DNA from 2 places in the Kroppenstedtia sanguinis genome. Region 1 is predicted to be linked to the other one. Evidence: a T-box and tRNA genes for the amino acid it is inferred to sense, from the RefSeq annotation. Region 1 holds a T-box; the other holds one or more tRNA genes.
What was found. The T-box of region 1 lies ahead of tyrS (tyrosine--tRNA ligase). A T-box ahead of a tRNA ligase gene usually reads a tRNA of that ligase, here a tRNA-Tyr.

Region 1 (15,660 bases):
TGTGAATTTTGAGATCATCTATTGCTCTGTCTACTACTTAAATGCAAATGGTGAAAGGGTTAAATCAGAAGCCTATACAGAAAACGGGGATGGACTGTTCCTCCTCGAGAGGAAAGTATGGAAAAATCGTCCTCACAATGATATGGATGTGTACGCTTTTGAACTGGATGGTTCATACGTGAAGAGTCATGTAGACGCACAGGGCTATATAACAAAAGATAGGACGACAGGCACTTGTGATGTCTCCACTCACTTCCGGAAAATGATTCGTTTCGGTGATTACGATCCGATTCTTCCTTCAGGAAGAATCGGATAACCCAGACCTTTTATAAACAGACCCAACATTCCAAAAGGGCGTTGGGTCTGTTTCGTTTAACCGAGATCTTGGTGCAAAAAGGCAAGGTTCCTAAGGAGATTTTGGATCATGCGAAGCGTAAACGAATTCGAATACGAGATGAGAATGGAAAGATACTGAATCCGTAAGGAGAGTTATGTGATGATGTTAAAGTATTATGAGTGGTGGGACCTGATGTTTCATAAACCGGAGTTTCCCATGAGCGAAACCGAAGCAAAGAAGTGGCATGAGGAAGAAAAGCCCTATGTAGTAGTGGTTTTGGAAGAAGGGAAAATGAAATATGTGGTGAATGTGAATTTTAATTTGAATTATTGCCATGTGGATCACCTAAACAGTCAACAAAAGCGCATCCAGATGGATGCATACACAGAATATGGAGAAGGGTTGTTTCTATCTGATATAAAGGTTTGGAAAGACCCCGCCAGTATAGAGCATACTACCACTTTATATAAACCGGATGGTACCTATTTGAAGAGTCATGTAGATGCACAGGGCCATGTAACAGAAGATGAAACGACAGGCACCTGTGATGTCTCCACTCACTTCCGGAAAATGATTCGTTTCGGTGATTATGATCCGGTTCTTCCTAAAAGAACATCAGAATAACCAGGCGTGTTGATTGGCCCTATTTTAGGTAGGAAATCAGGTCGGGATGGTGGGACGGTGAAGAGCCTTTGCGTTCTTTGCAAGAGATCGTAGCCGTCCCACCATCCTCGTCCCCTCAAGCGATATTTTACGATGGGGGCAAATGGGAAGAGCGAAAGGTCAATTTTGTTTCTTTTTCTATCTCCTGGTGGAAGGCGGTTTTAATTTGTCTATCACTTGTAGAGGCCGACTCCTATGTTCCCGGCCGTGAAATCATCTCGCGGAAATACACCCAGTTTAATGAGATCAAGCCAGCGACGGCCAAAGAGTACATCAATGAATTGGCACGTAAGTATCCTCCGGGTGCAAAGATTGCAGATGTGCCCACCCAGAGAAAGGGGTCTGGCCACCAGAATGCCAGGTTGGGTGATTTTCGTCAATTACAAGGTGTTATGATCCTGGAGGTCCCCGTGCAAAAAGGCAAGGTTCCTAAGGAGATTTTGGATCATGCAACCAAGAAAGACGTGGTCATTAGAGATGAGAATGGCAAGATACTGAATCTGCCGTAGGAGTGGTAATATGGAGTTGCAGTTTTATCAATTCTGGAATCTGATGTTCAACATTCCTAAATTCCCTTTGAGACCAGACGAAGCAAAGAAGTGGCATGAGGAAGAAAAGCCCTATGTAGTAGTGGTTTTGGAAGAAGGAGAAATGAAATATGTGGTGAATGTGAATTTTAATTTGAATTATTGCCATGTGGATCACCTAAACAGTCAACAAAAGCGCATCCAGATGGATGCATACACAGAATATGGAGAAGGGTTGTTTCTATCTGATATAAAGGTTTGGAAAGACCCCGCCAGTATAAAGCATACTACCACTTTATATAAACCGGATGGTACCTATTTGAAGAGTCATGTAGATGCACAGGGCCATGTAACAGAAGATGAAACGACAGGCACCTGTGATGTCTCCATCCATTTCCGAGAGATGATTCACTTCGGTGATTACGATCCGATTCTTCCTAAAAGAACATCGGAATAAGCCCCATTCCCTCCATAAAAAGACCCAACGTTCCCAAAGGGGCGTTGGGTTTTGGCCGTTCATTCTTCTATCGGAGGGGTGGGAAAGGGGTTTTCTGATCGAGAGGCTTATTTTGTCTCTCACTTATAATTTTTGCGTGTCATCCAGCCACTTCATAAACTTTAGAATTAAAGATAGATCATGCCGACTTGATCTCCAAAGCGGATAATTTGTGTGATCGCTTGTTCCATAGTGAAATTTTATTGCGATAACATGTAGATGTGCTCTCATCTCTCGGCTAAATTGGAGACAAACCTGGTGTCGCAATTGTTTTTTGCGGGAAGGGGAGGGGAGGTAAAAGGGGAATTCCATAACTCTATTAAAGGTAGCCCCTCTTTCCGAGGGTGTGGATTTATATACATTATGTCGGACTGTTCAGACGAGGGCGGTTATGATACCTTAGTTATTGACCTCTTAAACGTCTATTTTGATGTAGAAATGAGTGTTGAATTGCGGGGCTTCATTTTTATTTCGGTTTTTTCCAAGAAAAGATCATAAGGAAAAGGAAGAAGGTGATTCCATGGAATCCTACTATAGCGAAAAAGGTCCCCATCCGGTATGGAAGATCTGGCTGAAAACACAGGAAGTGATTGCAGAACGAATTAGCAACACCTCAAAAAAGCAGATGTTTATGCTATTGGTTATTTACGGTTTGGCGTTCAGCTTGGATAACGCATCCATCCGTAATATGGGTGAACGGCATGAGTTCCCCATTCTGCTGATTGTATGCGCGATTGTAGCACCCTTGGCCGGATTGTTTACTTGGTTTATTGGAAGTGCCGTGTTACACGGGATGAGCCGCCTATTGGGAGGGACGGGTTCCTTTAAGGAAACACGGACTGCCCTTGCGTGGGCAACCGTCGTATACAGCGCCAAGCTTGTGATTTGGGTTCCTCAATTGTTATTGTACGGGCGCATGATGTTTACAGAACAAATTCCCGCCGGCTTCTTACTGATCCCGTTTCTACTTCTCTCTCTGTTAGATACAGTCTTAAGTATTTGGTATATCGTAGTCGTCGCCAAATCGATGGCCGAAGCCCACCGATTGCCTCTCTTAAGAGGATTCGGCACTGTCATTATACCGGTAGCCCTCATCATTTTGTTTCGATTGATAGTGACTGCTTAAACCAGGGAGGGTGGACATGGTTATCCAAACATTGCTTACATTTGCGATCAAGCCGGGACAAAGTGTTAAATGGATTTTATCCCATTCCCCCTACTGGAGTATTTTGTGGGCATCCTTTTTCGGGATGGCTTTTTTAGGGACTCAGGTATTTATCATGGATGCGGGAGATCAGTATGCCTATCCCGGATTTTTGTTCGCGATCTTTTATAAAGGGGCGATTGTAGGGCTGGTTTTTTGTGTACTATACGGGTCGGTATTCTTTCTCTTTGCCAAGGTGTTCAGAGGGACAGCCTCTTGGTTGGAAACTCTGACGATTTACGGATGGTCCGCGTGGGTATACAGCCTCCGGCTACTGTTCCTTCCTTTACAATTGCTTCTGTTCGGGGAAGAGATGTTCACCAGCATAACGCCACGAATTGATGGTAGCCTGTTTTTAACACTTTTTTATATCGGTTTCCTGTTGCTTGACCTCGTGGTTTGGGGCTGGTTTATTGTTGTGCAAGTAGTCAGCTTAGCCGATGTCCACCGTCTGGCTTGGTGGCAATCCGTACTCATCCACCTGGTGACCGTAGTTGTGGTCTGGTTCGTTTCCTTGCAGGCGTTCGGGATGTTGATTTTTCCCCTCTAAACTTATATGGAGAGGAGTTATCGACTGTTTTGTTAAAAAAAACATGGTATAAGAGAGGCTCCTCAACTGTTGAATATGTGATCATATTGGCGGCGGTGGTAGTCCTTGCGGGATTTCTGACCTTGGCATTGCAAGGGGAAAAAGGGACATTGCAAAAAGCGATCATCGCCGCCATTAATGGAACCAACCCTAGCCAAGAGGGAGGATCAGCGACGTCATCTGGGTCAGATCGAAGCCCCCCCAAGGCCAATCCCAGCCCTGCCGTAGAACCTGTCCAGCAGACCCCACCCAAAAACCATGGGGACAAAAGCTGGGCGGACAAGGCGGAAGAGATTCCGCTGGTGGGATGGTTGGTGGAAAAGGGTCGCAAACCGTTTAATGATACTGTCGGAGCGCTCTACGATGAATATCTCAAGGACAACAGCGGTGGCAAGATTGTTAAGGGTGTTCTGGAGTTTTTTGATCCCACCCCTTCCCTATACAAGATGACAGTGGGGAAAGAGTGGGATACCGGTGAGGAGCAAGGTTGGTACGATCGATCTGTGGAAGCTGTACTGGAATACTTCGTTATGAAGAAGTCTGGTAAAATCGGTCGTGGCTTGGAAAAACTAGATAAAAAAGCCTTGGATGGCCGGGTAACGGGTATACTGGGGGATAAAATCGGAAAGCCGGCGAAGAAAAAACGGGACGAATTTGTCCGATGGGCGTGCAATGAGGGGAGATCTAAGACTTCTAGCTGGGACCCGATCACCGTCGGGCATGCCTACGCGGCGGCGAGTGATGATCCCAGTTTCGGTTGCGACCTGGCCCAGCAAGTATTGGGGAAACCGAACAAACACAACCAAAAATCAGACAAAAAAACCAATCGAGCTAACAAGCTGACCAAGACTGATGCAGAAGACCGGATTGTCCAGGAAGAGCTGAACCGGCTCAAAGATGAAGGACTGGAACTCAACCAAGAAAATTTGAACAAATTTACCGAGAGCCTAATCCAAAAACGAAACATGCACCCTGACCAAGCCCGCAATATCGCTACCAAAATCATGAAGGGGAATGCCTTCAACAAAAAGATGAACAAAAACTACCCCCATAACGAAGTGATTTTGGAGTACAAAGGCGGAAAGCAGGTACGGGTCGACTCCTATGTTCCTGGCCGTGAAATCATCTCGCGGAAATACACCCAGTTTAATGAGATCAAGCCAGCGACGGCCAAAGGGTACATCAATGAATTGGCACGTAAGTATCCTCCGGGTGCAAAGATTGCAGATGTACCTACTCAGAGGAAGGGGTCTGGTCATCAAAATGATGGTCTAAGGAATCAAGAGGATATTACAGGTGATATGATTCTGGAGGTCCCCGTGCAAAAAGGCAAGGTTCCTAAGGAGATTTTGGATCATGCAACTAAGAAAGATATAGAAATTCGAGATGAAACAGGGAAGGTACTTAATCCTTGAGAGGAGTTTTATAATGGAAATGAAGTATTATCAATTCTGGAAAATAAGAAAAAACACCCCTAAATATCCTCTTACTGAAGATGAAGCGAAGAAATATCATGAGGAACAACAAGCCTATAAAGTGGTAGTTTTTGAAGAAGGGAAAATGAAATATGTGGTGAATGTGAATTTTAATTTGAATTATTGCCATGTGGATCACCTAAACAGTCAACAAAAGCGCATCCAGATGGATGCATACACAGAATATGGTGAAGGGTTGTTTCTATCTGATATAAAGGTTTGGAAAGACCCCGCCAGTATAGAGCATACTACCACTTTATATAAACCGGATGGTACCTATTTGAAGAGTCATGTAGATGCACAGGGCCATGTAACAGAAGATGAAACGACAGGCACCTGTGATGTCTCCACTCACTTCCGGAAAATGATTCGTTTCGGTGATTATGATCCGGTTCTTCCTAAAAAAACATCAGAATAACCAGGCGTGTTGATTGGCCCTATTTTAGGTAGGAAATCAGGTCGGGATGGTGGGACGGTGAAGAGCCTTTGCGTTCTTTGCAAGAGATCGTAGCCGTCCCACCATCCTCGTCCCCTCAAGCGATATTTTACGATGGAGGCAATGGGAAGAGCGAAAGGTCAATTTTGTTTCTTCCTCTTGGTTACTATGATCCGATTCTTCCTAAAAGAACATCAGAATAACCCCATTCCCTCCATAAAAAGACCCAACGTTCCCATCGGAATAAGCCCCATTCTCCCCATAAAAAGACCCAACGCCCTTTTGGGTGCGTTGGGTTTGAGTCGTTTATTCTCCTTCGATCGGAGGGGTGGGAAGGCCGTCTTCCGATTCGATGCCGGCGATGTCCACGGCTCGAACCGTGTAGTGTCCCGGAGGACCGGTGAAGACAGGGGGCTCTTCCAGGCGGATGCTGGCGACTCGTTGACCCTCCCGATAGATCCGGTATCCGGCGAGGGCGGTATCATCAGAAGGTCGCCATGTTAACTGGACTCCTGTAGAAGAGGAGAGACCCGTCACTTGGGGTGGAGTGGGAGCGCCCAAGCTGATCCGGGGATCCCGTTCCAGTGGAAGTCGACTCCCTCGGTAGTGCTTGTAACGATCCGCCTCCTGTTCTGGAACGCGAAAGCCGATTTGGCTTCGGGTCAGATCCGGCGGGGTACGGGGATCCGCCACATATTTTTTTCCCTCCACCACTACGACTCGTTCTTCTCCATGCTGGAGGCAGATCTCCTCGGGAATCTGGTCGGCGGGCAGTCTCTCTTTCACTACGGCCTGAGCAGCCCGGCAATCTTCCGTGGCCAATTGACCAGTTACTTTGCAAATCTCCGCTTCTTCCAGTCCGCCAGGGCGTGGAAAGGCGACTCCCTTCGGGGAGAGATGGGGCCGAGTGTGGACGGTGGTCTGAAAGATGCGGGACCAGACTCGTTTCGCCCGACGGTCATCAGGGAGGGGATGGTTGTAATCGTAGCCGATCCAAACTCCTAGGGCGATCCGGGGAGTATAGCCGATAAACCAGACATCGTGACCGTTTTGGGTGGTGCCGGTCTTTCCCGCCAGCTGATGTCCCTGGGCCCGGGCGCCCACCCAACGGCCAGTCCCCTTGCGGATGACATCTTGCAATAGATCCGTGGTCAGCCAAGCGGCTTGAGGGGAGAGTATCGGTTGGGGTTGGGGACGATGCTGATAGATCACCTGACCGTCCGCATCCACGATGCGACGGATCAGCCAGGGTTTTTGATATTCTCCGTGGTTGCCCAGCATGGCATAGCCTGCGGTCATCTCTGCCACAGTGAAGCCCCGGGTGAATCCGCCGATGGCAGAAGCTTCCCCATCTCGGGGATGAATGGGAAAATCCATGGCCTGCAAATAGTGGAAGCCTTCGCGAATGCCGATCTCTCGCAGCAATTTGATCGCTGGGATATTGAGAGACCAGGTGAGAGCTTCCCGGACGGTGACGGGACCCCGGTAGCGATTGTTGTAGTTTTTGTAGGTTTTCCCCTTGCCGTCATCAGTGGACAAGGGTTCATCCACTACAACGGTGGCGGGGCTGACTCTCCTTTGATCCAGAGCCGGGCCGTAATCGAGCAAGGGTTTGATGGTGGAGCCCGGTTGCCGGCGGGCTCCCAAGGCATGGTTGATCTCTCCCTGCTCAAAATCGCGGCCTCCGACAAAGGCGAGGAGAGCCCCAGTCCGCACGTCGAGCAGGACGGCCCCCACCTCTTCTTGGGCATTCTTGAGAGTACGTTTCTTTCCATCGATGCGGAGGGTGTAGGTGATGGGTTTTGCGTACAATTTTGGATTGCGGGCGGTCTGATTTACCCGCTGATAAAGATGAGGATCCACCGTGGTTTCGATGCGGTAGCCCCCAGTCAGAATGCGTTTTCGATATTGTTCCAGGATAGCATGGTATAATCCTTGCCGACTTAGTTCTGCTGACTGCAGTCCGTCAGCTTTCATCAGGAGTTTGGCCGCTTCCTCTTCTACTGTGGCCATCAGGAAAGGGTGACGATGGTAGGCATTTTTTCCTTCCCCCTGGGCCAATGAGGATTTCAGGTCGAAGGTCAGGGCTTGGGCTTCTGCTTCCGGAGTGATTTTTCCCGTCTGCCTCATGCGGGAGAGGACGGCACGCATCCGGCGGGAGCCTGCTTGAAATCCCTCGTCGCTGAAAGGGTTGAAGCGAGTGGGACGTTGGATCATCCCGGCCAGATAGGCGGCCTGGGCCAGATTGAGATGGTGGGCATCGACATCGAAGATCCCCTTCGCTGCTGCCTGTACTCCTAACAGATTCCGGTGATGGACTCCCTTACCGAAGTAGAGGCTGTTCAAATAAAAAGTGAGAATCTCCTCTTTGGGGAGAATCCGCTCCAGGCGGAGAGCGATGGCGATCTCCTTCGCTTTTCGCTCTAAGGCTTTCTCTCGGTTTTCCAAGATCACGTTTTTTACCAGCTGTTGCGTAATCGTGCTGCCACCACTGGCGATGGATCCGGTCTTCAAGTCATTCCAGGCAGCTCGTAAGATTCCGTGGAGGGAGATGCCGGCATGCTCATAAAAACGATGATCCTCTGTAGCGATCAAGGCATCGATCAGGGCAGGACTGACCTCCTCTGGGTCCACCCACTTCCGGTCAGCATCGGTTCGCATCGCTCCGATGGGAGAGCCATCTCCGAAATAAGCGTGGCTGGTTTGGGTCCAACCCGTCAACTGTTGACGCAATTGCGCTTCATTGCGCAGGGGCTCGTCTTTGAGGAGGGAGGCGATGTAGCCTGCGGCTGCGCCGGTTCCGACGGCGGTGAAAAGGATGAGAATGGAGACTAAAAGGATTCCGACAGTCACGATCCGTCGAAGTAGGGATCGAATCCCTCCGCCTTTCTCTCCTTCGGAGGTGGGTCGCTGTTTGTTCTTCAACTTGATTACCCCCGTCTTTTTGGATATGATAAATACATTGACTCAGGGCTTGTTGATGAATCCATAAATGGGTGGCGGGAGGGAATCCCTACCCTCAATACAACATGCCTGACATGGACTTTTATTATTGGAATGGCACAGATCAAGTCGCAGTAGCCGGAGACAGGTTCTCGCAGAGAGCTGGTGGCAGGTGCAAACCAGCGGCCTCCTCCGACGAAGTACAACTTGGGAGCCATCGCACTTGCGTGCGGCGGGTGAAAACCCGTTATCTTCAGAGTGGAAAGCATCGCTTTCAACAAGGGTGGTACCGCGGGCCATGCAACCCCGTCCCTTTTTATAGGGACGGGGTTATTTTATGGAATTGAATCCTTATTTATCAAAATCATGTGGGCAGGTGAGTGGAAAGATGGACCAAGAACAAGGATGGACCTCAGAGCAGGAGCAGGAAGTCGCTCGGCAAATGGCTGTGATCCGGCGAGGGACGGCACAGATCATCCCGGAAGACGAGCTGGAGAAAAAGGTAAAACGATCAATCCAGACGGGAAAGCCCTTGAAAGTGAAGCTGGGGTTGGATCCCTCCGCCCCGGATATTCACATCGGGCATACGGTGATCCTCAATAAATTACGCCAATTCCAGGATTTAGGACATATCATCCAGTTGGTGATCGGGGATTTCACGGGACGGATCGGAGATCCGACAGGCAAATCAGAGACACGGAAACCGTTATCGGAAGCGGAAGTGAAGGCCAACGCCCAAACCTACGCCGAGCAACTGTTCAAGGTGCTCGACCGGAGCAAGACGGAGGTCCGCTTCAACAGCGAGTGGCTCGCTCCCCTGGACTTTGCAGAGGTAGTGGAGCTAGCAGCCAAGACCACTGTGGCCCGCATGCTGGAGCGGGATGATTTCGCCAAACGCTATCACAGCGGTCAAGCGATCAGTGTTCATGAGTTTTTCTATCCCTTGATGCAGGGATATGACTCGGTTGCCTTGCAAAGCGACCTGGAGACCGGCGGGACCGACCAGACCTTCAACCTGCTGATGGGTCGCCAACTCCAGTCCCAATATGGTCAGGAAGAGCAGGTGATCCTCACGATGCCCTTGCTGGAGGGGTTGGACGGTGTCAAAAAGATGTCCAAAAGCCTCGGCAACTATATCGGCATCGATGAACCAGCTCAGGAAATGTACGGAAAAGCGATGTCTGTCCCCGACGAGCTGATGTTGAAATACTTTGAGCTGGTGACAGATCTCAGCCTGGAGGAGTTGGAGCAGTTGCAAAGGGGATTGGAGGAAGGAAGCATCCATCCCCGGGATGCTAAGATGATGCTGGCCAGTCGGCTGGTTCAGATGTATCATGGCCAAGAGGCGGCCCAGGAAGCGGAAGCTAACTTCCGCCGGGTGTTTCAACAACGGGAACTGCCAGAAGAGATTCCGGTGGTGGAAATTCCCGATAGTCAATTGAAGGAGGGAAAGCTCTGGATCGTCCAGCTACTCAGCACCCTGGGATTGGTCGCCTCCAACGGGGAAGCCCGCCGCATGGTGAAACAAGGCGCGGTCAAAATCGACGGTGACAAAGTCTCGGATCAGGATGCCCAAATCTCCGTCACGGAGGGAATGGTTGTCCAAGTAGGCAAGCGTAAATTCGCCCAGGTAAAACGGATTTAATCAGATGGATGGTTTGGATTTTCCCTCGTGGTGTTCCAACATTTATTTTGACAACGTAAAACTCACCTTCCCTCGTGAGGGGAAGGTGAGTTTTGCGCAGTAGGATGGCATCCTTAAACTGTCTGTTAACCAGAAAATAGACGTTGGAAACAAAAGCAGATGTTCCTTTCTTCCCTGTGCCCTGTAAAGTAGTCAAGTGAGGACAAGGATGGCAGGGTGGCGCTATGATCGACTTCTACATCCAGACCAATTCACTTTTTTCTGGTTTTTCGTTCCTTGAAGAAATGGGTCCAGTTGCGAACAGCACCGTATACAAATGCTCCAATACCGACAACTAACACCCCTCCCAGAATCAATCCCGGTATACCTATTCCAGAAGCCATAAGCTCCCTCCCCAGATACAGTTTTTTTATTTTACCTTTTTTACTTTGGGAACAACAGACAGCTTCGACTTTTTTGTTGTTTCAATAATGGGCATGTTGGAAAGGACCGAGGAAGGGACTGTCAGACTTTTTGGCGAAAAAAGTCCTCGCATCCATTCCCGCAAGGCCAACCGGATCTTGCGGACCCGATTTTCCTACCTGTTTCAGAACTATGCACTGATAGATAATGCCACTGTGAATGAAAATTTGGAAGTTCCCTTGGTCTACTCTAAAAAAACAAAGCAGGAAAAACAGGAATTGAAAAGGAAAACCCTTTGATGGATGCGCTGGAAGGGTTAAAGCACGGCTTAGTAGCAGGAACCTTATTAAAAACACCGACTCCTTTAACGTACAGGGTGTCGGTGTTTTTTTATGTCCGAGATGGTACTGTGACCCCTTTACTCGGGTCGAGTTAGTTTTTGAACTTTACCGACAGGGATTTCCCGGTAGTCGGGGAGTTGCTGTAGAGCTTTTTCAGCACCTCCGGGATTGTAAATCGCCAGCAGTCGGAGCGGCTCCCAACCTGTATTGAAGGTGCTATGGAAAACTCCTTTCGGTATGTAAAGGGTGTCTTCAGCTCTAATCGGAAAGGATGGTTCATCATTAATCATCTGCTCCCCATGTCCAGAGAGAACAAATAGGATTTCTTCTGCATCCTCATGGTTGTGTCGTTCATGTCCTTCTCCCGGCATTAAATCTACTTGGCCAAATGTGATTTGTGCCCCCTGGGTCTGCTCGTTTTCTGAAGACACCAGCCATTTGGTTATGCCCCACTCGTGTGATCGGATCGGAATCTGTTTTGGATCAATTTTTCCCATTACTCCACCTCACGTAATCTTTAGTCATTTTCATTTTAGCGTAAATCATTCGACAAAAAAAGAGTTTTCTAGTGGCTACCGGTTTTCTTTTCCGTGGAGCTGGCCACCTCCGGGAGTGGATCCGGTGATCAGCTACCATCGGTGTTGCCCCAGGAAGGCTGGGTCCTTCTCCAGCTCTCAGAGACTCCTCTGACGATATTAATTATATCGGAGGTCAGGGCTGTTGATTAGCCATATTTTGGGTGGGGAGATCGTGTTCATCCACGCGACCGTTGCCATCCGGCAAGGAAGTGAAAACTGGCCGCTCCAAATCTTCCGATCGGGCAGGGGCAAAGCCTTACGGAAGCAACACAGGGAAGAGGTTACCCCTAAACGCCCTCCCTCCAGATTCTCCGCTGGGTAGGATGGCTACCTTCATCTAGAGCTTCAGCTCCTTTGGATTGTAGTGCCCATGGTACAAAGGTCGCTTTGGCAGCACACGACTCCCTTCCGCTGCCCATTTTCTGGTTAATCAACAGCCCTGATCGGAGGTATAATTCTACTAGATCATTTAAAAGCCGTCTAAAGGGCTTCCCTTTAACAGAGACGAAAATGGGGGGCTGATGGGGGACAGTCAGACGGTTCGGTGAGAAAAGTCTCCGCATCCATTCCCATAAGGCCAATCAGATCCTGCAGACCTGACTTTCCTCTCTGTTTCAGAACTATGCTTTGAACTGGGATAACAAAACCCACCCTCCCCGGTGAAAGGGAAGGTGGGTTTCATGGATCTCCCGATTACCGGGAGTAGTATTCAACGATCAGACGTTCATTGATTTCCGAGGGCAGTTCATCCCGTTCGGGTATGCGGGAGTAGGTGCCTTCCAGTTTGTTGTCATCGAAGCTCAGGTATTCTGGCAGGAAGTTGCGCTCTGCCAAAGCTTCCTTGACAATGCCCAGGTTGCGGCTCTTTTCCCGGAGACCGATCACATCGCCGGGTTTCACCCGGTAGGCGGGACGGTCCACTTTTTTGCCGTTGACGGTGATATGACCATGAACCACCATCTGGCGGGACTGGGCGCGGGTGCGAGCAAAGCCGAGACGATAAACGAGGTTGTCCAGGCGGGACTCCAGCAATTTCATGAAGTTCTCACCGTGAACGCCTTTCATCTTACCGGCTTGTACAAACAGGGAACGAAACTGTTTTTCGTTCATCCCGTACATGAACCGCAGTTTTTGTTTCTCCTGCAACTGAGTACCGTATTCAGAGACCTTGCGCCGCTGGTTGGGACCATGTTCCCCCGGCGGGTAGGGTCGTTTCATCTCTTTGCCGGTGCCGGTGAGGGAGATCCCCAGGCGACGGCTCAATTTCCAACGAGGTCCGGTGTAACGTGCCATAAATCATTTGCTCCTTTCTTTTTTCACGCAGTCAGTTAAGCAAAGACAGGGGATGCCGGTCCGCTGGCTGTTGCCCTCACTTTCCGGATAGCGGCGAAAAGCGGGGCACCTCGGGGGAATACAGCCGCCTCCCTGAGGGCGGATCGGTGAGGGTGACGTTCCATCACCTGATTTGCTGAGCTATCCTCAAGTTCCCTTTTGCGAAAGGAACAATTTGAGCCGTACAAACCAATATTATATCGAATTCTGAAGAGATGTCAACGAGTGGAAGAGAAATCCTTAGAGTGCTTAGCCAGCAGGTAATGGATGGGGGCTCCCCGAGCGGTGAACTTCTGTTCATACTCTGTAGGGATGTTCCCGCTCTCATAGGGACTGTGATAAAGATCCCGAGTCGATTCCACGATGGTGAAGCCTGCAGCTTCCAATTCCTCCAGAGAGAACTCAAAGAGAGCGGCGTTGTCTGTTTTCAGCAGGATCTCTCCCTGTGGCTTCAGTACTTTCTTGTAACGATGGAGGAAGGTGTGATGGGTCAGCCTCCGCCGGGCATGCCGTTTCTTGGGCCAAGGGTCGCTGAAGTGGAGGTAGATCCGATCCACTTCCCCCTCTGCAAAAACTTCATCGAGAGAGCTGACATCCATCCATAGAAACCGAAGGTTGGAGCACGGAGTCTCCTCGGCTTTATTTAAGGCGTGGAGGAGTACTTCTTCGATTCGCTCCACCCCGACCCAATTGATCTGGGGACATTCTTGACAGACACGGGACAGGAATTGCCCTTTCCCGGTGCCCAGTTCCAGGTAGAGAGGTTGGTCATTGTCGAACAGGGTGACCCACTTTCCCCGAAGTTGCTCCGATTCCTGCACCACCCGGGGATGCTCCCGCACCGTCTGTTTGGCGTGGGGTTTTCGTCTGATACGCATGGGGATCTCCTTCTTGTTGCGAAAGTTTGTCCCACCTATTATAGCGAAAAGTAAATGCTCCGGCGCCCCTATTCTGTTTGGAGAATGAGAAGGGGATGAATACAAATTATTCTTGCATCTTCCTACGTTTTTTCATATCCTCATAATAGGAAAATGTTTTCCCTCCAATATTTATTCCGAATATTAAATGATGGATTATAACAAAATTTCCGACGTAGGATCGGAGGGATTTCCCTGCTGTTGACTAGAGGTGTTGGGATACTCTGGGTTTGCAGACGAGTTTCAAATGTGAAAGGGGAGAAACAAAGGTGAAGTTTTGGCAAAAATGGCTCACTGTCGCATTGTCCGTTTTTCTGGTCTGTGGCCTGGCGGCCTGCGGTTCGGGCTCGGACGGGGTGAAAGGGGATTCAGATGGGAAGAAAATCACTCTGACATACGCCCGGGGCAAGGATCAGACCGATACCACAACCAAGCTGGTCCAAGCCTTCGAAAAGAAACATCCGCATATCCAGGTCAAGTTTAAAGAGATGCCTTCAGATACAGGCGTCAGCCATGATCAGTATGTGACCATGTTCAGCGGAGGTTCTGGAGAGATCGACGTTTTTGACTTGGATGTGATCTGGCCTGCCGAATTTGCTCAGGCGGGGTACCTGGAACCCTTGGATCGTTACATCCAGCGGGATCAGATCCAACTGGACAAATATGTGGAAGGGGCGGTGGATGCCAGTAATTACAATGGACAGCAGTGGGCGATGCCTAAATTCATGGATGCGGGACTGTTGTATTACCGGACAGATCTAGTGAAAAAAGCGCCAACCACTTGGGATGAGTTGATCGAGCAGGCGAAGGAACATAAAGGGAAAAACGGCACCAAGTACGGTTATGTTTTTCAGGGAAAACAATATGAAGGTCTGGTCTGCAACTTTGTGGAATTTATCGCTTCTTATGGCGGACAGGTGCTGGATGAGAAGGGACAGTTAGTAGTCAACAGTCCAGAGACCGTAAAGGGCTTGAAAAAGATGACGGAGATCGCCAAATCGGGTATCGTACCAGGAAATGTGACGGCCATCACGGAAATCGAGACCGATGCGATCTACAGTGAAGGTCAGGCTGTGTTCGACCGTCAATGGCCCTATCACTACGCCAAAGTAAATGAAGCAAGCTCCCAGGTGAAAGGAAAAGTGGCTGTCGCTCCGCTGCCGGCAGGAGAACAGGGAAGTGCTTCTGCTCTGGGAGGATGGGTTGCTGGAATCAACAAAAATTCCAAACATAAAAAAGAAGCCTGGGAGTTCATCAAATTTATGACTGGTCCCGAGGGACAAAAGATCTCCGCGATCGATGGCGGGCTGGCCCCGACTTATATCCCTGCCTTTGAGGATGAAGAGGTGAAAAAAGCGAGCCCACTGTTCAAGGACGAAAACTATGTGGAAGGCTTGAAATCGGCTGTCTCCCGTCCAGTTTCTCCGGAATATCCGAAAATTTCCGATATCATTCAGATGGAAGTCTCCAAAACCCTGGCTGGGAAACAGACACCAGAAGCAGCGGTGAAGAGCATGGAGAAAAAATTGCGGGAAGTCGTAAAATAATCGGATTATTTCCATTGATGGATGAGAAGGGTGGGGCCGGGAGTGCACTGGTTCCCGACCTCCCCTCTTTCCACCTCTGAAGAAAAAAGCGGGTGAAAGCATGAAAAAAGGAACTCGGAAGGGACTTTCCGAAGGACGTTTGGCTTGGTTACTGGTGATTCCCGCTCTGCTTTTGATCCTGGTGATCGCCATTTTTCCGGTGTTCCGTTCCTTTTGGCTCAGTCTACA
Region 2 (15,660 bases), on a different contig from region 1:
GCTGAAAGCATCTAAGCGCGAAGCCCCCCTCAAGATGAGATTTCCCATCCTTACTGGAGTAAGACCCCTTGTAGATGACGAGGTAGATCGGTCCGAGGTGTACGCGTGGCAACACGTTTAGCTGACGGATACGAATCGGTCGAGGACTTCTCCTGAATTGCTTCGCAATCTTTGGCTCTGTAGTCTGTATCCGGTTTTCAGGGTGACATCCATCCTAAACAATTTCATAAGAAAATTTCTCTTGATAATTGGGGAGAAACGTTATATAATGAGATTTGTCCGTGAAAAATGGACTTGTTCATGATCCTCAGTAGCTCAATGGTAGAGCGCCCGGCTGTTAACCGGTAGGTTGCAGGTTCGAGTCCTGCCTGAGGAGCCAATGCTCCCATAGCTCAGTTGGTAGAGCGCTTCCATGGTAAGGAAGAGGTCACCAGTTCGAGTCTGGTTGGGAGCTCCACTACGGCCCGTTGGTGAAGCGGTTAACACACCAGCCTTTCACGCTGGCATACAGGGGTTCGAATCCCCTACGGGTCACCATGCTGAATGTGAGTTGTGGGATGTGAGCTGTGGAAAAGCTTCCTTCATTTCCGTCTCTCACTTCCCACCTCGCATTTTCCGTCAAATGTGGACGGTTAGCTCAGTTGGGAGAGCACCTGCCTTACAAGCAGGGGGTCGCAGGTTCGAGCCCTGCACCGTCCACCACTCTTCACGGAGGGGTAGCGAAGTGGCCAAACGCAGCAGACTGTAAATCTGCCGGCTTTGCCTTCGTAGGTTCGAATCCTACCCCCTCCACCATCTAATGGGGCGTAGCCAAGTGGTAAGGCAACGGACTTTGACTCCGTGATGCGTAGGTTCGATCCCTACCGCCCCAGCCATTATGACCCATTAGCTCAGTCGGCAGAGCACCTGACTTTTAATCAGGGTGTCCCAGGTTCGAATCCTGGATGGGTCACCATAGTTTATATAAAAACGATGGGTTGTTAGCTCAGTTGGTAGAGCACCTGACTCTTAATCAGGCTGTCGCAGGTTCGATCCCTGCACAACCCACCATATACATATGCGGAAGTGGCTCAGGGGTAGAGCATCGCCTTGCCAAGGCGAGGGTCGCGGGTTCGAATCCCGTCTTCCGCTCCAAAAAAACACCTGTCGAGATCGACAGGTGTTTTTGTCATTTAATTTGCTTTTGTATTTGTGTATAAGGATGCATCTGAAAAAAGATGGTTACATTCCTTCCGCTGTTGTAATCCCTAAAAATCGGTGGAATACAGAGTTATACGGAACGCCGGCTGGAGTAAAAATCACGTTATATCCTCCTTATACTCATCTTTACATCTATATAATCGTCTTTTCACACAATAGTGTATAAAGGGGGAGTTTACTGTAAAATAGGCTTCTTGCTCCATTTCGATATGATAAGATGAGATAAAGGGAGAATAGCCGCTGAGAGAAGGGGGTTTCTTCACATGTACAACAAAGACATCACTATCGTCGGTGTTCCCATGGATTTAGGGGCAGACCGCCGGGGGGTCGACATGGGCCCCAGTGCCATACGATATGCTTCTTTAAAAGAAAAGTTGTCCGAACTGGGGTGCAATGTAAAAGACGCTGGCAATTTAGCAGTTCCCACCCCGGAATCATATAAAGTGGGATCATCCAAATTGAAATATTTGCGTGAAATTACCCAAGTATCTGAGGAATTGGCCGTTACCTTGGATCATGAGATTCAAAAGGGCCGGTTCCCTTTAGTGTTGGGAGGAGACCACAGCATTGCGATTGGCACGATTGCCGGTGTAGCCAAGCATTACAAACGGCTGGGAGTCATTTGGTTTGACGCTCATGGGGATCTGAATACCGCTGATACCAGTCCCTCGGGAAATATCCATGGGATGCCGCTTGCTGCCAGCTTAGGGATCGGTCACTCTGATCTTGTGAACATCAGTGGTTTTTCTCCCAAAGTTCATCCGGAGAATGTAGTGGTGATCGGAGCCCGTGATCTCGATGAAGGTGAACGAACGTTGATTCGCCAACAGGGGATCCAGGTTTTTACCATGCATGACATCGACCGTTTGGGCATGGGAGCCGTGATGGAAGAAACTCTGCGCATCGTGACCGATGGGACTGACGGCGTTCATCTGAGCCTCGACTTGGATGGCCTGGATCCCCATGATGCTCCCGGTGTGGGAACGCCGGTGGTTGGTGGAATCACCTATCGAGAGGGGCATTTGGCGATGGAGATGTTGGCAGCTTCCCATCGTCTCACCTCTGCTGAATTTGTGGAAGTCAACCCGATTCTGGATCATGGCAATCGGACGGCCCAAGCTGCTGTAGCGCTGATCGGTTCCGTATTCGGTGAAAAGGTGCTTTGAACCAGGCGTGTTGATTGGCCATATTCTAGGAAGGAAATCAGGTCGGCTGGTGGGGCAAGAGATCGTAGCCGTCCCGCTATTCCCGTCCCCTCAAGCAATGTTTTTGCGATGGGGCAATGTTCCATCATCCACTTGATGTTTAATCAACATCCCTGGCTTTGAACTTTGAAAAAGAAAAGAAAGATTCCCGGCTCAAAAAAGGGCCGGGAATTTTTGTGTTCAGAGAATTAAAAAGTCGAGGACTACCCTGTTGAGTCTAGTTAAAAAATGACTCTCTAATCCGTTTGGTATATTTTGAGGTACAGACCCCTGGATCGTGTTGAAATAAGTAGAAATTCCGCCAATGATCCATTACCATAATGATTGGAAAAAGCAACAATTTCATTCACAGCCGGAAGGATGAGACGGGCCTCACTGGACAAAGGTCAAGAAAAGATAGGAGCGGGAAGTTTTTTATGAAGAGATTGCCGGCAAAACTCAGAATGGATGGGTCATTGGAAAAGGCGGGAAAGGGTGATGACGAATACACGATAGATGAGAAAAAATGGATCACTCTTGCACAATCCGGAGATCAAAACGCCTTTATCCAATTGATCCGACCTTATGAACATCCTCTTTATCTGTTGGCTTACAGAAAACTGCAGCATCCTCAGGAGGCGGAGGACATCGTTCAGGAGACCTTACTGCGTGCTTATCTCCACCTAGGTCGATTCAACTGCGGGAACCAATTTTCCGCCTGGATTTACCGGATTGCGAGCAACCTTTGTATCGACCGGATCCGCAAGAAAAAGGCCGAATTTTATTTGGATGCCCCCTTGGATCGGGGAAAGGAATGCTGTCTGTACCAATTCATTCCTGCTACTGATAAAACTCCGGAGGAACACTTTTTTGAGAGGGAACAGCGGCGAGAAGTCCGGCGGGCGATGCATGAGCTTCCCAGTCATTATCAGTCGGTCATGTTTATGAGATATATGAAGGAAATGCCTCTAGCGGAAATCGGTGAAGCATTATCTATGCCTGTCACCACGGTTAAAACCCGAGTGCATCGCGGGAGAAAAGCCCTCGTCAAACAACTTATACCTACTTATTGATCTGTCGATACCACGCCCTCGGGAGTCTTTTTCCCCTGGGCATTTCTTTTTTTGGTTTCTTACCGCATAATGGAGAGATAAGAAGGTATTTTGCCCAAGCGGCTGGTAGCATACTATGGACTGTTGGGGCTGTGGAGGGGTCCGATGAGCAAACTGGATGGGATCACCCAATATGTGAATGATATTGTCGATATCTTAATCGTCACCTATATGATTTATAAGTTGTTGATGCTGGTCAGAGGAACCCGGGCGGTTCAATTGCTGAAAGGGATTTCTGTGGTTCTGGCGGTCTGGATGTTGTCCAGTCTGTTCCACTTGTCCACCCTGCAGTGGTTGATGGAAAATCTGTTCTCCTGGGGTATTATTGTGGTGATTATCATCTTTCAACCGGAACTTCGTCGTGCCCTGGAACAACTTGGACGGGGACGCTTTTTTAACCGAGGTGTAGGTGAAGATGAACAGATGGTCACACGGATTGTGGGGGATATGGTCAAAGCGGTCTCCTATCTCGGGAAGCGGCGGATCGGTGCTTTGATTGTGGTCGAGAGGCGGACCGGTCTGTCTGACTATGTGGAATCGGGAATCAATCTGGATGCCGATCTGAACTCGGAAATCCTCATCAATATCTTCACACCGAAGGCTCCCCTCCATGATGGTGCTGTAATCGTTCGGCAGGATCGCATTGCAGCGGCGGGCTGCTATTTACCCTTGTCGGAAAATCCTTTCATCAGCAACGAATTGGGCACCCGTCACCGAGCTGGAATGGGGATCAGTGAGTTGACGGATGCGGTCGTCATCATCGTCTCCGAGGAAACCGGGCAGATCTCCTTGGCGATGCAGGGACAATTGGAGCGGGGTCTTTCGGAAGAAGAGATGCTCTCCCGTCTGTACGAGGAGTTGAAGCCCTCCGGTCGGCAGACGTCCTTCTGGAACCGGAAGGGGGACAAGGATGGATAAATGGCTCCAGAACAACAATGTGATCAAACTGGTTGCCCTTTTATTGGCTGTCATGCTTTGGTTGATCGTCAACGATGAAGGCAATCTCTTTCATAGCAAACAAGTCGACCATATTGTAACCCATGTTCCCTTGACGGTTCTTTACGATGAAGATCGATTGGCCATCCGTAAAATGCCTGATTCGGTGGATCTCTATCTCCGCGGGCACATCCCCTCCATGAAGCGGGTCACTCCCTCCCACTTCGAAGCCTATGTCGACCTTCGCAACCAAAAAGAAGGAATCCACCGGGATCTTCCGGTGAAGGTAAGAGGGGTTCCCGGTGGGGTGGAGGCGGAGGTACGTCCACAAAGGGTAGAGGTCACCCTGGAGTCCAAACGGAGCCGGGTGATTCCTGTGGAGACAGAAGTGATCGGACATCCCAAGCCGGGCTATAAGGTGGGAAAACCGGTAGCCAAGCCGGAGCGGGTCGAGGTGAAAGGGACCCGGTCTGACCTGGAAAAGGTGCGGAGGGTTCGAGCGGTGGTAAATGCTGAAGGGGCGACAGAAACGATCTCCAGATCCGTATCGTTACAAGTATACGGAGAGGATGGTGAACTCAACGGGATCGAAGTCCATCCGCAGAAGGTGGATGTGGAGATTCCCGTGGCCAGCCCACATGTGCAACTCCCCTTGACGGTACAATATTCCGGTGTTCCCCCAAAAGAATGGGCAGTGGAGAGCGTCAAGACAGAACCGGATCAGGTGACGGTATATGGCACGAAAAATTACCTTACTGGACTAAAAACGTATCCGGGGCCTGTGTTAGATTTGTCGGGTATGAACCGAAACCGGACCATCGTGATGGAAATTCCCGTCGGTGGTGACGCCGTCCAAGTGAAGCCTGAGCAGATTACATTGGATGTCAAAGTGGTCAAGGGGAAAGAAAAGACCTTTCAAAATCTCCCGGTGGAAATCAGGGGAGCCAAAGGAGAAGCACAGGTGGAGATCGTAAGTGGAAACCAGGTGGATCTCACGTTGTTCGGCGCTCCCCGTCGGCTGAAAGGGTTGAAACCAGGAGATCTGAAAGCCTATGTCGATCTGTCGAAACAAAAGAAACCGGGAGAATACGAGGTTCCTGTTCTGGTGGAAACGCCGGATTTCATCCGGATGGCGGAGGGTCCATCTCCAACAGTGACCGTACGGGTGGAATAGAGATAGATGGAGCACAAGGAGGAGAAACATGGGAAATTACTTTGGTACCGATGGCATCCGAGGAGTAGCCAACCGGGAGCTTACCCCAGAATTGGCTTATCGAGTGGGGCGGGCTGGCGCCTATGTATTGACACAACAGAACCGCAATGATGATCCAGACAAAACACCTTTAGTACTCGTAGGACGGGATCCTCGCCTTTCTGGAGAGATGTTGGAATCGTCGTTGGTGGCGGGGATGCTTTCCATCGGAGTCAATGTGGCCCGCCTCGGGGTGATCACCACACCAGGTGTGGCTTGGTTGACCCAGGAGCTGAAGGCCAACGCAGGTGTGATGATCTCTGCTTCCCATAATCCCTTCGAAGATAACGGAATCAAGTTTTTCGGTCACGATGGTTTTAAACTGTTCGATTCCCTGGAAGCGGAGATCGAAGCTTTGCTAGATGAGGAGAAGGATCGGCTTCCCCGGCCCGTGGGTGCACAGATCGGTCGCTTGGAAGACCGGAAGGATGCATATCAGCTCTATCTCCAACATCTGCAATCCACCATTCAGACCGATTTGTGCGGGATGGATATCGTGGTTGACTGTGCCAATGGGGCCGCCTCCCAGTTGGCACCGATGCTCCTCCGTGATCTGGGAGCCGATGTGACCGCCATGTGTGCAGATCCGGATGGAGTCAATATCAATGTGGATTGCGGGTCTACCCATCCGGAAAGGTTGCGGCAGGAAGTTTTGCACCGGAACGCACATCTGGGGCTTGCCTTTGACGGTGACGCCGATCGATTGATCGCTGTGGATGGAGAGGGAAAGTTGGTGGATGGGGATCAGATCCTTTGTATCTGTGCTGATTTCATGAAAGAACAGGGGGAGCTGAAGGAGGATACCCTGGTCACCACTGTCATGAGTAACATCGGTCTGTACAAAGCGATGGAATCCATGGAGATTCGAACCGAACAAACCAAAGTGGGCGACCGTTATGTGATGGAAAAAATGCGCCAGGGCGGTTTTAATCTCGGTGGGGAGCAATCCGGCCACATTATTTTCCTTGACTATAATACCACTGGAGATGGGATGCTGACCGCCTTGCAATTGTTGCGGGTCGTCAAGGAGAAGGCAACCACTTTGAACCAGCTGGCTCAAACTATGACCCGCTATCCGCAAATTCTGGTGAATGTATCCGTCAAGGAGAAGGAACATTGGGATCAGAATCAGCAGATCATGGGCAAGATCCGAGAAGTGGAAGAGGCCCTCGGGGAGGACGGACGCGTACTGGTGCGTCCTTCAGGTACAGAACCTCTGATTCGGGTCATGGCGGAAGGGCCGGACAAAGAGCAATTGGAGTCTTATGTCGACAATATTGCCGATGTGATCCGGAGCCAACTCTCCTGACAGACGAAATCTGAAACTGAACCGACCGATACAGATGACGGTCGGTTTATTATTTTTTCATAGCCGCGTGTACCGCAAGGTTATAAAAGGCCTGAACTGAAGGTGGAGGAGACTGTCATCTACTCCACAATGATTGTGGATTGATCCTTTTGTAACTCTTTCTGTGGCCGAGACGCAATTCAGTTCACCTCATTAGTTAGGGAATAATCCAGACGTGTTGATTAGCCGTATTTTAGGCAGGAAATAAGGTCGGGATGGTGGGAGGGTGAAGAGCCTTTGCACCCATAGGGCACAAGTCTCGCCAGGGTCGCTTTCCGCTCCCGGGTCTCGCTATGCGTTCTTTGCAAGAGATCGTAGCCGTCCCACCATCCCCGTCCCCTCAAGCAATATTTACGATGGGGGCAATGGGGAGAGCGAAAGGATCGTTTCGTTCCCATCATCCACTTTATGGTTAACCAACAGCCCTGCCAGTATGGTTCGTGATTTCTCTTGCCTAGATGGGTCGGGTCTCAGGTGTGTTGATTAGCCATATTTTGGGTGGGGAGATCGTGTTCACCCACGCGACCGTTGCCATCCGGCAAGGAAGTGAAAACTGGCCGCTCCAAATCTTCCGATCGGGCAGGGGCAAAGCCTTACGGAAGCAACACAGGGAAGAGGTTGCCCCTAAACGCCCTCCCTCCAGATTCTCCGCTGGGTAGGATGGCAACCCTTAATCTAGAGCTTCAGCTCCTTTGGATTGTAGTGCCTGTGGCGCAAAGGTCGCTTTGCACCCATAGGGTACAAGTCTCGCCAAGGTCGCTTCCGCTCCCAGGTCTCGCTATGGCAGCACACGACTCCCTTCCGCTGCCCATTTTCTGGTTAATCAACAGCCCTGGTCGGGTCTATTCATTTCTGCAAATTCATGCATTGACAATGGAGTCCACTTTCAGTTATCATAATATATGATTATATGTTCATATATGGGGAGTGAATGCTTGTTCAAGATTTTTCTATGAACCGGATGATGTAGTTTGGAATCATGGGAATGAGTGAAGAGGATGAGCGATTGGGACAGAAATCAAATTTATCGAGGTGGTTTTTTGATGTCTGAGGAGAAGAAAGATGAACAGATTTTTCATGAAGAGGAGCAACACTTGGATGATGAAACGTTGTTTGTCGTTTCTCAAACCTTCAAAGCATTGAGTGACCCCACTCGAATTCGCATTTTAAATCTATTGTGTACAGGGGAGCACTCCGTCAATGATATAGCAGAGACATTAAATTTAAGCCAATCGAGCGTCTCTCATCAATTGCGTTTCCTGAAAAATTTAAGGTTAGTCAAATATAGAAGGGATGGGAGAACGTTATTTTATTCGGAGGATGACGAACATGTCATGAATTTACTGAAGCAGGCCATTCAGCATGCTTTGCATCATTGAGTGAGGAGGAATCAACATGGAACACGATCATGGACACAACCATACACATGTTGCAAATAAAAAGGTATTATGGATCAGCTTGTTGATTATTACGTTCTACATGATTGTTGAGGCTATCGGTGGATTTCTTACCAATAGTCTCACCTTGTTGGCAGATGCGGGTCATATGTTAAGTGATTCTATATCAATGGTGATCGCGTTGCTGGCCTTTACATTTGGAGAAAAGGCGGCGAACCATAGTAAAACCTATGGATATAAGCGATTTGAGATATTGGCGGCTGTTCTTAACGGATTGACATTGATTTTCATTGCGATTTACATTTTTTACGAAGCCATTGATCGTATCCAGAATCCCCCTGAAGTGGCTTCCGGCGGAATGTTCTTGGTGGCCTTCATTGGATTGCTGATTAATATCCTTGTTGCGTGGATTATGATGCGTGGAGCGGATGTAGAAAAAAACTTGAACTTGCGTGGGGCATACTTGCATGTCATTAGCGATATGCTGGGGTCTCTGGGTGCCATCATCGCTGCACTACTCATCATCTTTTTCGGATGGGGCTGGGCGGATCCGCTGGCAAGTGTGATCGTGGCCGCACTGGTATTACGCAGTGGCTATTATGTTACCAAATCTGCTCTTCATGTCCTGATGGAAGGGACACCGGATAATGTCAATGTAGACGATGTGATTCAGACCATACAGAATACAAAAGGTATACACAGTGTGCACGACTTGCATATTTGGTCTGTTACAAGTGGGTTAAATGCACTTTCTTGCCATGTAGCAGTGGTAGATGACCAGTTGTCCATAGCAGAGAGTGAAGGATTGCTCCGTCAAATCGAACAGGACCTGGAACAGCAAAATATCCACCACATGACCATTCAATTAGAAACGTCTGCCCATCAGCATGATGATTCAATTCTGTGTAAGGTGGAGGCGGAATCAGCGGGACATTCCCATCATTACCACTGATTGTGCCACTGATTTTCCCTGTTCAGGGGGAAACATCCCCCTGACGGATCCGGCCTACTCATACATAGGGGGATCAGAAATTTGATTTCAGAGGTCATAGAGAGGAGACTGCGTCTTTTACAACAACACTATTCCACGGTGACTTTATCCCGGGCGAAGAAGTTGGAGATGGGGAGGGAGGAGGAGCCAAGGGCACAGGAGTAAATCCCGAGAGCTGAGAATGTGACCGTCAGATGTTTCCGATGATCGGGTAACAGTCGTTGTTCCAGTACTCGTTGAATGGGATCTTGGATCCAGTCGCGGATTTTCGAGAAGCGATTGCCGATAATAATCCATTCGGGATTAAAGGTATTCACGATAGTGGTTAACCCGACTCCTAAATATTGACCCACTTGATTCAACAGATGAAGGATCTCGGGATGACCTTTATGTGCTGCTTGCACTAACCTGTCCATATCTAATTCAGATTCCTTTTCGAAATCCGGAAGCTGTCTTGCCGCCTCTAACAGAGCGCTTTCGGATGCATACAATTCCCAACACCCTCGATTCCCACAACGACATCTTTTTCCGTTAGCCTCGATGGTCACGTGCCCCATTTCGCCCCCGATTCCCTGGGTCCCTTTATAGAGTTCATGATCGAGGATGACACCGGTTCCGATTCCACCGCCGACACCGACATAAATGAGATTGGAAATATTTTTTCCCGCTCCATACAGCATTTCACCGTAAGCCCCCGCGTTTGCATCATTTTCAATAATGACAGGAAAGTGAAAGCGGTCTGCTATTTTTTCTTTTAAATTGACACTTCCCCAATTAAATTTGGGAGCAAATAAAATGGTTCCCGCAGGATCGACCATTCCAGGGACACCGATGCCGATTCCGATGATCCCCAGGTTGCTATCCGGAGTGGTATCGATTAAGCATTCAATGACTGCAATTAATTGTTGTACGACACGGTCAAAAGTAAAATGGGTCAGTTTTCTATATTGTTCCTGAACGATATTCCCTTGCAGATCCGTTAAGATCCCAAGGATATAATTTACTCCTAAATCGATACCGATGGAGTAACCCGCCCGTTGGTTAAACGAGAGCATCACCGGAGGCCGCCCTCCGCTGGAGGGTCCGGGTCCCATTTCGCAGATGAAGTGACTGTCGATCAATTCTTGGACCAGTGCCGACACTGTCCCTTTGTTCAAGCCGGATCGTTGAGAAACTTCGGCCCGAGAGATGACATTCTGGCTTTTAATGATGTCGAGAACAAGAGATTTATTTATTTGTTTCACCAGCTTGTGATTGCCTGTCTTTTTCACCATGGTTTATTCCTCCCTCTAAACGAAGTTTTTCTCTTGTATGGCGAGGGACGCTTCGGTCCTTTGATTCCTTGCTTCAACCTGTCAGAGGCCTGAAAAAACATTATAAGCTTTGTTCGGACAGTTGACAAACAAAGATTCAGGATGATACGATGATTCCGAAAGTTTTGTCGGCGTTTTACACTAAAGTACATAAAGCAGTTGACTCTTTTTCCAAGAAAAATGTTCTGTCCAGATAAAATTCCTAGATGTCAGAAGGTTTTGTTTTGGGATTAACATCAAAGAGACTCACACAGACAAAAGTCATGCCCAGGGCGCTTCGCTTTCGGGTCTTGCGATGTCGGTGTTCAGTAACTCAAAAATTAGGGGGGGTTTAGGTGGGACTTCATAAGAAATTCTGGGTTTTTCTATTCGTAGGGATTCTGTTGATGGCGGTTACGGGTTGCAACGCAAGTGGTGATTCGGATGCGGGGAAAGATAAAGACTTAAAGGTTGCGCTTCTTCTCCCGGAAACGGGGACCTCGGCTCGTTATGAAAGTCAGGATAAACCCAATTTTGAGAAGACGGTTAAAAAATTGAACCCGGATGTGGAAGTGATCTACCAAAACGCACAGGGGGATTCACAGGCACAACAAAAACAGGCTGAATCTGCGATCACAGATGGAGCACAAGTACTCGTTCTGGATCCGCAGGATTCCAAAGCTGCTGCCACCATTGTCAGAAAAGCACATGAAGCAGACGTCAAAGTGATATCCTATGACCGCCTGATCCTCAACGCAAAGGTAGACTACTATATTTCCTTTGACAATGAGAAAGTCGGTGAATTGCAAGGAAAGTATCTTGCTGACAACACCAAAAAAGGCGGAAAGGTCATCATGATCAACGGGGCGCAGACCGACAACAATGCGCTGTTATACAGGAAAGGTGCTCATAATATCCTGGATCCCTTGTTCAAGGATGGAACCTTGGAGAACGGTTACGAAAGCTACACTCCTGATTGGTCAGCGGATCATGCCTTACGTGAATCGGAGCAGGCGCTAACCAAGTTGAATAATCAGGTGGACGGGGTGTTGGCGGCGAATGACAGCAATGCAGGGGCTGCGATTAAAGCCTTAAAAGCACAGGGATTGGCTGGGAAAGTACCGGTGACCGGACAGGATGCCACAGATGACGGTTTGAGGAATATTGTGCTGGGTTACCAATCGATGAGCGTTTATAAGGATGTTAAAAAAGAAGCGACTGCAGCCGCTAAATTGGCAGTCGCTTTAGCAGAAGGTAAAAAGCCTCCCAAAGGCTTGGTCAATGGTAAAACCAACAACAAAATGACGGATGTTCCCTCCATTCTGTTAGATCCGATTGCTGTAACGAAGGAAAACATGGCAGATACAGTCATCCAAGGCGGATATACAACATGGGACAAAGTTTGTACTGGCGAAGCTGCGAATAAATGTCCGAAACATTAATTTATTTTCTCAGGGGGACACGGATCCCCCTGAGAAATCTTTTAGAGGAGGGAGAACTGTGAGTGATGAGAAAAATCAACAAGTGGTGTTACGTGTGCAAAATCTACGAAAGCGGTTTGGGGCGGTACAAGCGTTAAATGGAGTCAATCTCCAAGTCGCTTCCGGTGAAGTGCTGGCTCTGGTAGGAGACAACGGGGCTGGAAAATCGACAACGATCAAGATGATTTCCGGCGTCAATCAACCGGATGAAGGGGAAATTTTGATCCAGGGGACAACTGCGAAATTAAGTGGCCCCGACGTCGCAGAATCATGGGGGATCCAGACGGTCTATCAGGATTTGGCTTTATGTGACAACCTGGATATTGTCTCCAATCTTTTTCTCGGTCGGGAATTGAGGCGAACTTTAATTCCAGGGGTGCTTTCCGTTGTCGATAAAGAGGAGATGGAAAAACAGGCTATTCCAGTGTTGGATTCCCTCGGAATTCACCTACCTTCGCTGACCACGCCGGTAGCCAGTCTTTCTGGAGGACAGCGGCAAACGGTGGCAGTAGCGAGGGCAGTTCTTTGGGGATCGAAATTGGTTCTTCTCGACGAACCGACCGCCGCACTGGGGGTTGCTCAAACCCAGTCCGTACTTGAGTTGGTCAGGAAGCTGGCTGACCGAGGGATTGCAGTGATTATCATTTCTCATAATTTAAGTGACGTGTTTCAGGTTGCCGACCGAATTACGGTACTGAGACTGGGAGAGACCATTGCCAATTTCCATAAGGATACCGTAACCCGTGAAGAAGTGGTTGCAGCCATTACCGGTGCCGCAGGAAAGGTTGGGGTATAAGTGTCGATGATCTCGACGGAAAAAGAGTCGGAAAACAGGAAACTTTCCTCTGATGAGGGTCTGTTCTCTTCCATCCGGGAGCGGATCGCGGGAGGCGAACTGGGACTTTTGCCGGTGATATTGGCATTGATTGTGATATGGATCGCCTTTCAAATGTTGAACCCTCATTTTTTAGAGCCGCGCAATCTATCCAATCTCGTACAACAAATTGTCGTGATTGGGACGCTGGCAATTGGTGTCACGTTTGTCCTTTTGTTGGGGGAAATTGACTTATCGATCGCTGCGGTCAGCGGAGTTTCTGCTGGAATCCTTGTCATACTGGCCACGGTTTGGACGGGTCCTGTGGGTGCCCTCGCAGCGATTGGGATTGCCATTCTCGCCGGAGTGGTCATTGGTCTTTTTCAAGGGTTCTGGGTCACAATGATCGGGGTGCCGGCATTTATTGTGACACTGGCTGGCTCTTTGGGATATCAGGGAATTTTATTAGCGCTTCTGGGGGACACCGGAACGGTTCCGGTGATTAATCCGACACTGTTGGCGATTTCCGATACCTATCTCCCAGGATGGTTAGGATGGATTGTGGGACTCGCAACGGTTGCCATCTATGCAGGCATCAACCTGAGAGCGCGGAAACGTCGTACAAGTAAAGGGTTGCCGGTTCGCCCTTTTAATCAATTGATACTGAGTCTGAGCGGGATTGTGGCAGTGACTGTCGCCGTGGTTGGGGTTCTGAATTTGTATAAGGGGATTCCTTTATCCGCGCTAATTCTGATCGTTTTAGTTTTTGTGTTTGGATGGATCACACAGTCTACGGTATTTGGACGCCACATCTATGCATTGGGCGGGAATACGGAAGCAGCCCGGCGTGCAGGAATTCAGGTCAAATCGGTCAAAATCAGTGTCTTTATTCTCGCTTCAGGCCTTGCAGCGATCGGGGGAATTATGGGTGCATCCAGATTAGGGGCAGCCTCTCCTGCTACGGGAACAGGTGACTTGTTATTATTATCCATTGCAGCGGCCATTATTGGGGGAACTAGTCTATTTGGCGGTCGGGGAAGTGTGTATAATGCTTTGGCAGGTGCCTTGGTACTGGGTAGCGTGGAAAATGGGATGGACTTGCTGAGTGCCCCGTCAAGTACGAAATATTTGGTCGAGGGTAGCATCCTCCTCATTGCAGTGACGATTGACACCCTGACGAGAAGGCGGCGAATCCGAGCGGGAAGGTGAATCTGATTTTGGAATACGTCCTATAAAACGCAACATACATATGGTCAGGGCTGTTGATTAACCGGAAGATGGGCAGCGGAAGGGAGTCGTGTGCTGCCAAAGCGACCTTTGCGCCACAGGCACTACAATCTCGATGGGCTGAAGCCCTGGAATAAAGGTAGCCATCCTACCCAGTGGAGAATCTGGAGAGAGGGCGTTTAGGGGCAACATTCTTCCCTGTGTTGCTTCCGTAAGGCTTTGCCCCTGCCCGATGGTCAGATTTGGAGCGGCCAGTTTTCACTTCCTTGCCGGATGGCAACGGTCGCATGGGTGAACACGATCTCCCCACCCAAAATATGGCTAATCAACACGCCTGATTACGCCTATCAAAATAATGTCTCTAAGCTGTCGACATTCCGGCAGCGGTAGTCTGTTCAGTTACATGGCCGTTTAGAGTATGTTTGGAGGTTTTACTTTAACGGGAAAGTCCTTCTGCATTAGATGATCGACCTATATTATCACTTGGGAAAGGATGGGGGCTGACGATTGTAGAATACAGAGGAGGTGGGAGTTCTTTTAACAGGGGAGGGACATGGTTTATGAGCATCAAAACAGCCGAGGAGTGGAACGCTTACTATACCAGCGGAGACTACCGCCAACACTGGGATTATTCCCATCCTTCCAACGAGTTGGTTGCCTTTGTTGCCGCAGGTTCATGGCCGTCGGAGGCGGTGGCACTGGATGTGGGTTGTGGAGCGGGGCGGGAGGCGATCTTTCTGGCGGGACAAGGCTTTCATGCCACTGGTGTTGATCTGAGCGAGGCAGCTCTCCAGATCGCCCAAGACCGTGCTACTAAGGCGGGGGTCCAGGTGGATTGGAAGCAAGGGAATGCTCTGGAATTGCCGGTGGCTGATGCATCCGTGGATCTGGTGAATGACCGGGGCTGTTTTCACATGATCGGGGAAGAAGATCGTCCCCGCTACGCCGCCGAATTGGCCCGGGTGTTAAAGCCGGGAGGCAAGGTACTGCTCCGGGGATGCAGGGAAGTGCAATGGGAAGGGCAAAGTTTCGTCCTCGTCACTCCAGAGGCGGTGGAGCGTCATTTCAGTCCGGCCTTCGATCTCAGTCCTGTCCTGCCCGTCCAATTGATCACGGACTCAATCCCGGAGGGGTTGAATGCCAACCTGGTGGTGCTGCGAAAGAAATGACTTTGAAAAGTGCTATGTTTAATAGAGTGACAACACCCGGTTTTAAAGGGATAGGTTTGGTAACGAAATCCCATCAGGGAGGAATTTAAATGGGACAAGCAAAGCAAATGATGAATGAATGGTTACAACATCGGAATGTGTTGGAGGAATTACTGGAAACCATCGATGACGAACATATGGACTTCAGACCATGGGATGGAGCGATGACACTGGGGGAACTTGCATTGCATGTGGCTGGATGGAATGAAGTGTTCGTT

Region 2: it has a tRNA-Tyr gene. The T-box ahead of tyrS (tyrosine--tRNA ligase) is inferred to sense a tRNA for this amino acid. The anticodon was not compared.

What each region holds. Positions count from the first base shown of each region.
Region 1 is NZ_JBNPXF010000018.1:28,801-44,460, reverse strand. It holds gene JOD24_RS11485 (hypothetical protein) at 1-316, shown strand, start outside; gene JOD24_RS11480 (hypothetical protein) at 497-961, shown strand; gene JOD24_RS11475 (hypothetical protein) at 1,030-1,509, shown strand; gene JOD24_RS11470 (hypothetical protein) at 1,520-1,984, shown strand; gene JOD24_RS11465 (Yip1 family protein) at 2,544-3,149, shown strand; gene JOD24_RS11460 (YIP1 family protein) at 3,166-3,777, shown strand; gene JOD24_RS11455 (hypothetical protein) at 3,807-5,231, shown strand; gene JOD24_RS11450 (hypothetical protein) at 5,245-5,709, shown strand; gene JOD24_RS11445 (transglycosylase domain-containing protein) at 6,034-8,652, opposite strand; T-box leader at 8,782-8,987, shown strand; gene tyrS (tyrosine--tRNA ligase) at 9,059-10,315, shown strand; gene JOD24_RS11435 (hypothetical protein) at 10,567-10,698, opposite strand; partial or broken gene JOD24_RS11430 (P-loop NTPase family protein) at 10,780-11,013, shown strand; gene JOD24_RS11425 (cupin domain-containing protein) at 11,136-11,555, opposite strand; gene rpsD (30S ribosomal protein S4) at 12,330-12,929, opposite strand; gene trmB (tRNA (guanosine(46)-N7)-methyltransferase TrmB) at 13,187-13,846, opposite strand; gene JOD24_RS11410 (ABC transporter substrate-binding protein) at 14,155-15,432, shown strand; gene JOD24_RS11405 (carbohydrate ABC transporter permease) at 15,533-15,660, shown strand, end outside.
Region 2 is NZ_JBNPXF010000025.1:37,949-53,608, reverse strand. It holds partial or broken rRNA gene JOD24_RS13705 (23S ribosomal RNA) at 1-155, shown strand, start outside; tRNA gene JOD24_RS13700 (tRNA-Asn) at 305-379, shown strand; tRNA gene JOD24_RS13695 (tRNA-Thr) at 382-457, shown strand; tRNA gene JOD24_RS13690 (tRNA-Glu) at 462-537, shown strand; tRNA gene JOD24_RS13685 (tRNA-Val) at 627-702, shown strand; tRNA gene JOD24_RS13680 (tRNA-Tyr) at 711-795, shown strand; tRNA gene JOD24_RS13675 (tRNA-Gln) at 801-875, shown strand; tRNA gene JOD24_RS13670 (tRNA-Lys) at 880-955, shown strand; tRNA gene JOD24_RS13665 (tRNA-Lys) at 975-1,050, shown strand; tRNA gene JOD24_RS13660 (tRNA-Gly) at 1,060-1,134, shown strand; gene rocF (arginase) at 1,464-2,366, shown strand; gene JOD24_RS13650 (sigma-70 family RNA polymerase sigma factor) at 2,822-3,457, shown strand; gene cdaA (diadenylate cyclase CdaA) at 3,602-4,414, shown strand; gene JOD24_RS13640 (CdaR family protein) at 4,407-5,606, shown strand; gene glmM (phosphoglucosamine mutase) at 5,635-6,993, shown strand; gene JOD24_RS13630 (ArsR/SmtB family transcription factor) at 8,076-8,411, shown strand; gene JOD24_RS13625 (cation diffusion facilitator family transporter) at 8,428-9,381, shown strand; gene JOD24_RS13620 (ROK family protein) at 9,510-10,694, opposite strand; gene JOD24_RS13615 (sugar ABC transporter substrate-binding protein) at 11,069-12,154, shown strand; gene JOD24_RS13610 (ATP-binding cassette domain-containing protein) at 12,213-12,989, shown strand; gene JOD24_RS13605 (sugar ABC transporter permease) at 12,996-14,216, shown strand; gene JOD24_RS13600 (class I SAM-dependent methyltransferase) at 14,795-15,403, shown strand; gene JOD24_RS13595 (DinB family protein) at 15,493-15,660, shown strand, end outside.